DNA from 2 places in the Cryptosporangium aurantiacum genome. Region 1 is predicted to be linked to the other one. Evidence: riboswitches for the same ligand, from Rfam matches in the RefSeq annotation. Region 1 holds a riboswitch; the other holds the start of a gene.
What was found. A riboswitch is a leader RNA that binds a small molecule or an ion and turns the genes downstream of it on or off. The one in region 1 is predicted to bind S-adenosylmethionine.
Positions count from the first base shown of each region.

Region 2: it holds a riboswitch for S-adenosylmethionine, as region 1 does, so the genes downstream of both, thrC (threonine synthase) here and BUB75_RS27720 (SAM-dependent methyltransferase) in region 1, are expected to answer to the same signal.

Region 1 is NZ_FRCS01000009.1:177,198-180,603, reverse strand. It holds gene BUB75_RS27730 (class I SAM-dependent methyltransferase) at 1-469, shown strand, start outside; gene BUB75_RS27725 (GAF domain-containing protein) at 728-1,948, shown strand; SAM riboswitch class IV at 1,976-2,107, shown strand; gene BUB75_RS27720 (SAM-dependent methyltransferase) at 2,168-2,986, shown strand; gene BUB75_RS27715 (AAA family ATPase) at 3,188-3,406, shown strand, end outside.
Region 2 is NZ_FRCS01000002.1:424,022-427,427, reverse strand. It holds gene BUB75_RS08745 (ABC transporter permease) at 1-55, shown strand, start outside; gene BUB75_RS08740 (sporulation protein) at 270-1,061, shown strand; SAM riboswitch class I at 1,215-1,346, shown strand; gene thrC (threonine synthase) at 1,356-2,633, shown strand; gene BUB75_RS08730 (cold-shock protein) at 3,105-3,323, shown strand.

The DNA.
Region 1 (3,406 bases):
CCGGGAACGCCTGATCCCCGCAGACCCGAATCGTCACGTCATCGGCGCGGACGTGCGTGACCCGGGCTGGTTGGACGCCGTACCGACCGGACGGCCGGCCGTGATCGTGGCCGACGGTCTGATGGGGTTCCTCAGCGAGGACGAGATGGTGTCGCTGTGGAACCGGCTCCTCAGCCACTTCCCCAGCGGGGAGCTCGTCTTCAACGCCTACACCCGCTTCGCCGTCTGGGTGGCCCGGCACGCGCGCGGCACGAAGTCGGTCGCCGGGCTGATGAGATTTCCCGGCATGGACGACCCCCGGAAGCCGGAAAGCTGGAATCCCAAACTCCGCCTGGTCCGGGAGATCGTGCTCAGCAACGAACCGGAAGTCGCCGAGTTCCCGCCGCGCTGGCGCCTGTTCCAACGGCTCATCGCGCACAGCACCACCCTGTCCAGGATGGCGAGCTTCGTGCTGCACTACCGCTTCTGAACTGCTTCCCAGCCGCCCGGTTCTCAGCCGGCCGGCCCGGCTACGCGATCTGGGCGCGACCCTCCTGCCGGTGGAACGCCTGACGGAACACTCAGCTGGTTACTCGGGCCGGATATACCATTAGGCCATATATGGGGGATTAGCCGGAAGGGGCATCGAACACCGGACCGCACGGGCTATGGTCCGACCGAATGTCCCTGATCCTCCCCATGTAGCCGGCACTGCGCGGGCGAGTGGAGCCGGAAGGAGCACCACCCGATGGCTCAGGCGCAGGCACCGGCGACCCTGCCACCGGCGATGGACGCCGTCGCGGAGAGCATCGCGGCGGCCATCGACGCGCCGATCGGCAAAGTGACGCTGGTCAGCATGGAGTGGAGTCGCCTGGTCGGTCTGCACGGCCTCGGCGGTCCGCTGGCCGACTCCCGCCGGGTCGCCATCGAGCGGTCCCTGAGCCAGCGAGTCGTCGCCGCAGGCACGCCTGTGCTCATCGAGGATGGGCGCGCCGACTCCCGCTGCCGCTACCTCGGTGCGGTGGCGCAAGCGACCGTCGGCGCGTTCGTCGGCGTGCCGCTGCTGAACGTCACGGATCAGGTCGTCGGCGCGATCTGCGTCATGGACACCCGCCCCAGACCGTGGCGTGCGCACGAAGTCGCCGCACTACGCGGCGCAGCCGCCGCCGTGCGCGGCCTGCTGATCCCCGATCCGGGCCAAGCCCCAGCACTGCACCCGGCCGAAACCGACACGGCTACCGGCTCCGAGGCGTACATCGCCGTCGGGCCCAGCGGAACCATCCAGGTGTGGAGCGCCACCGCGGCCCAGCTTCTCGGGTGGACCGCCCCACAGGTACTCGGCCGCCCGCTGGAAGCAGTCCTCTTTCCCTCCGGCGCTCCCCGCCAGATCCGGCACGCGCTCCAGGCCCTGCTGCGCCCCCCGGGCCCCCGGACGGCCGGCGGTGAACACCTACAGACCCGGGTCACCACGCGGGAGGGCCGCTCGGTGCCGGTCGAGGCACGGCTCTCCCTCGTCCCGGACGCGGACCAGCCTTTCCTCAGCCTGCGGATCCACGACGCATCGCGGCTGGTTCCCGCCGAGGTCGCGGTCGCCGGACGGGAAGGCTTCCTCAACGGAGTCCTCGAAGGACTGCCCTGGGGTGTCTTCGTCTGCGACCAGGACGGGCGCCCGCTCTACCTCAACACCACCCTGCGGACCACGCTCGCGAGCGTCACCGCCCAAGCCTCACCGTTCGTCGAACTCACCCAGCACTGCCTGACCCACCGCGACGGACGGCCCCTGGCGCCGCAGGAGTACCCCAGCGCCCGCGCGCTCCGAGGCGAGCACCTCCGGGGCCTCGACCTCGCGATCACCCCGCCCGGCACACCGCCGCAACCGATCCTCGTCGACACCGGTCCCGTCGTCGTGAACGGCGTGACCCGCGGCGCCGTGCTCGTCATGCGGCCCTCCCCCCACCCGACCAGCTGACCGGGAGCCGTTGCGGTCCTGCGCAGAGGTCACGAGTGCCAACGCAGAGCCCCGGCTTGCCGGCCGGCAACCCTCCGTTCGCGGGCGGGGTGCTCCGGCATGGTGATGCCTGCGCGTCTGCGGTGTCCTTGGTGGACTCCCGTAGAGTGAGCGTCGATTGCACGTATGCGTGTCGGGATGGACCGGAGGGTCGCGGTGACCAGTAGTACCCCCGAGTGGATGCGCCCGAATCCGGACGCGATAGCGCGGGCTTCGACGGTGGACTTACACACCGATCGCCCGCACACCGCGCGCATCTACGACTTCGTTCTCGGCGGTAAGGACAACTTCCCGGCCGACCGGGCCGCTGCCGAGGGCATGCTCGCCGAGTGGCCGTCGCTGCGTGTCGCGATGCGCGAGAACCGGAAGTTCATGCACCGGGTGACCCGGTACCTGGTGGAGGAGGCCGGCATCCGGCAGTTCCTCGACGTCGGCACCGGAATTCCGACCTCCCCGAACCTCCACGAGATCGCGCAGGCCGTCGCGCCCGAGTCGCGGGTCGTGTACGTCGACAACGACCCGATCGTGCTGGCCCACGCCAGGGCGCTGCTGACTAGCACGGACGAGGGCGCCACCGCCTACCTCGACGCCGACATGCGGAACCCGGCGGCGATCATGGAATCCGCCGAGGTAGCCGCCACGCTCGACCTGACCCGTCCGATAGCCCTGTCGGTGATCGCGGTGATCCAGTTCGTCCCCGACGAGGTGGCCTACGACCTGGTCGCCCGGCTCCTCGAGCCCCTTCCGTCCGGCAGTTACCTGGCGCTGAGCGCGGTCACCACCGACACCGACCCCGGAGCGGCCCGGGTCGTCGCGCAGTACAACGCGCGCGGCATCTTCATGCAGGCCCGCACCAAGGCGCAGACGGCCAAGTTCTTCGAGGGTCTGGAGCTGGTGGATCCCGGCGTTCAGTTGGTGCAGCACTGGCGACCGGACGACACGCCGACCACCGCTGACAACGAGAGCGGCGTGTACGCCGGGCTCGCCCGTAAGCCCTGAGGCCCCGTCGTACCTCGGCGGGGATGGCCCGGTCGCCGTGGACCTCGTTCCTGCTCGGCCCAGCCCGATTTCGTCAGTACCGGTCTCGTGGAGGCCACAGCCGGCCCCGCGGCACCCGAGCGCGTTCCCGCGCGGGCCCCGACAAGTCGGTCGCCCAGTTCCCGATCGCTGTGTGATGCTTCGCCGGTGTCCTTGATCTGGGTGACCGGGAATTCCGGCGCAGGCAAGTCCACTGTCTGCGAGTTGCTCAAACGCCACGGGCACGACGCGGTCGATGCTGACTGGGAGGGTTACAACCACTGGGTGGACCGAACCACCGGCCGAATCGTGGTCAATCCGCCCTACCCGGCGCCCAGCGGATGGTTGCATCGCTTCGGGTGGAAAATCGACCGCGCACACGTCGAGGCTCTCGCCGCGCGA
Region 2 (3,406 bases), on a different contig from region 1:
CGTCTTTCTCTCGCTCGCGTGGTGGCGTTTCCTCCGTAAAGACATCGTCAGTTGAGCGGGCCGGTCGTAATTCCGACCCGCTCGGCAGGTATTCGTCGGTCCGGGGTCACCCGACGGGATCATCCGGTAGTCGCATCCCTGACGAGTGCGTCCCTTTCTGCGGCGCGGGCTGCGATTATGGCGGCGCGTCAGCAAGCTCCTCGATTGCTGCCCGCGTTGCCGTGCCCGGCACGGCAGTAGCCCATCTCAGCAACGTTAAGGATCGCGTGATGTTCAAGAAGCTCTCGGCGATGTTCGGCGGCGGGGCCTCCGTCGATACCGTGCTCGCCTCTCCGCACACCCAGCCGGGCGATCTACTCCGCGGCGAGGTGCGGATCAGCGGCGGCAACGTCGAGATGGTCGTCGACCGGGTCGAGCTCGAGCTGGTCGCCAAGGTCGAGGTCGAGGGCGAGACCCTGGGCGGGGACGACTACGAGCACAACACGATGATGGCGTTCCAGCGGCTGCACCTCGGGCACCGCTTCAGCCTCGCGCCGGGTGCGCAGCACGCGGTGCCGTTCGAGCTGGCGGTGCCGTGGGAGACGCCGATCACGAGCGTCAACGGCTACCCGCTGCACGGCATGCAGCTCGGCGTCCGCACCGAGCTGGAGCTGGCCGGCTCGCTCGACAAGGGCGACATGGATCCGATCCAGGTCAACCCGCTGCCGGCGCAGGCCAGGCTGCTCGACGCGTTCAGCCGGCTCGGCTTCCAGTTCAAGGGCGCCGACCTGGAGCGGGGGACGCTCTACGGTTCGCGGCTGCCGTTCTTCCAGGAGATCGAGTTCTACCCGGCGCACCAGTACGCGGGCGCGATCAACGAACTCGAGGTCACGTTCATCTCCGGTCCGCAGTCGATGGACGTGCTGCTGGAGCTCGACAAGCGCGGCGGGTTCCTGAGCTCGGGCAGCGACGCGTACAACCGGTTCACGGTGCAGTACGCGGGCGCTGAGCAGCTCAACTGGGAGCAGTGGCTCCACGAGCACCTGCAGATCCTCACCCAGCGGCGAGGGATGTTCCACTAGAGCTCTTACGGGGAATGCGGACGTCGCGGGGCGGCGTCCGCTTCACTGTGTAGTCGCGGCGTGCACAGTGAGGTAGGCAACTCCCAGGGGATGGGAGCAAGCGGACGATCGGCGGAGCGGGCGTCGTAAACTAGGCGACACAACTGCATACGGAACTCATCCAGAGGGGCAGAGGGACACGGCCCGGCGAAGCCCCGGCAACCATCGCATCCATGCAAATCTCGCGCGGCGAGGCAGGTGCGACAGGTGCCACTTCCGTCCCGGTTGATCCGGGAGAGATGAGGTAAGCCTCGCATGACTTCGCTGCTCGGTGCCCTGAACACCGCAAACTCCAGCCCTGCCCGCGTCCTTCGCTGTCGCAACTGCGGCGCTGAGTTCCCGCTGATCGCGGTCCACGCCTGTGCCGAGTGTTTCGGCCCGCTGGAGGTCGGCTACGACGCCGACGCGCTCGCGTCGGTGACCCGGGAGCAGATCGAGGCGGGACCGCAGAACATCTGGCGCTACGCGCCGCTCCTTCCGGTGGGGCAGAACCCGGACGACAGGGTGAGCCTCAACCCCGGCCTGACGCCGCTGGTCCGCGCCGACCGGCTCGCCGAGGCGATCGGCCTGAACGCCCCGCTCTGGGTGAAGGACGACTCGGCCAACCCGACCCACTCGTTCAAGGACCGGGTCGTCTCGCTCGCGCTCACCGCGGCGAAGGGCCTCGGCTACAACGCCGTGGCCTGTGCGTCCACCGGCAACCTGGCCAACTCGGTGGCCGCGCACGCCGCCCGCGCCGGCTGGCAGGCCACCGTGTTCATCCCCTCGGACCTGGAGCCGAGCAAGATCCTGGCGTCGGCGGTCTACAACCCCCGGCTGGTCGCGGTCGAGGGCAGCTACGACGACGTCAACCGGCTGACCAGCGAGCTGCAGGAGGACGAGGCGTTCGAGGCCACGGCGTTCGTCAACCAGAACGTGCGGCCGTACTACGCCGAGGGTTCGAAGACGCTCGGGTACGAGGTCGCCGAGCAGCTCGGCTGGCGTCTGCCCGCGCAGGTCGTGGTGCCGATCGCGTCCGGGTCGCTGCTGACGAAGATCGACAAGGCGTTCGGCGAGCTGGTCAAGGGTGGTCTGGTCGCGGACAGCCCGTGGCGGGTGTTCGGCGCGCAGTCCGCGGGCTGCTCGCCGGTCTACACCGCGTTCGCCGAGGGCCACGACGTCGTTCGCCCGGTGAAGCCGACCGGCATCGCGAAGTCGCTGAACATCGGGAACCCGGCGGACGGCCCGTACGTGCTCGACGCGGTCCGCCGCACCGGGGGCGCGATCGCCGCGGTCGGCGACGACGAGATCCGCGACGGGATCCGGCTGCTGGCCGAGACGACCGGCATCTTCGGCGAGACCGCGGGCGGCGTGACCGTCGCGGTGCTGAAGAACCTGGTGGCCTCCGGCGAACTGGACCCGAACGCCGAGACCGTCATCTTCAACACGGGTGAGGGGCTCAAGACCGCCGACGCGGTCGAGGGCCACGTCGGCCCGACGCACCGGATCGCCCCGTCCCTGCGTGGCGCGCGCGAGGCGGGGCTGCTCGACTGAAGGTTGTCCGACGTCCGAACGGCTCCGCGTACTAGCGCGGAGCCGTTCGTTTTAGGGCGGACGTGACTAAGTAGAATAAATATGCATATAGCGGTGCGAATAACGCGTTGATTAGCGAGGAGCGGTAATTCGGACTGCATTTAGTTAATAGCTCTTACTCAGACCAATGGTGCTCGTGTTTCTGCTGCTCTTGGCCGGGTTCCTGCTCGGTTGAGTGCGGATCGGATATCTGCGGGAATGCGGATCGCGGCGGGGATATCTGAACGAGTGTCGAAGCTTCCCCGGGTAAGCATGCCCTTTTCGGAGCGTCACTTTCGTACTGCCTAGAGGTCCGGTACCGTCCTCACCGGTCGTAGTTCGTTCTTGTCAGTGTTCGTGCTTTGTGGCAGTGCGGGGCTCTTGGACGAAGACCCGGGGCGCATGGTCAAGGAGTGCGTCTCCGCGGGCAACAGCAAGTGAGGGAAGTGCACAGTGGCGCAGGGCACTGTCAAGTGGTTCAACTCCGAGAAGGGCTATGGCTTCATCGCCGTCGACGGCGGCGCTGACGTCTTCGTCCATTACTCGGCAATCTTGATGGACGGGTACAAGGCTCTCGAAGACGGCCAGCGGGTCGACTTCCAGGTCACCCAGGGCCCGAAGGGTCCGCAGGCGGAAAACGTCACGGTACTCAGTGGCGGGCCCGCCTCCTAGGTCCAAACTTCGGCGGGGCCCGTTCCGGTGGGTGCGACCGGAACGGGCCCCGTCTGATTTCTTGCCGACCGTGCGCGATCGTC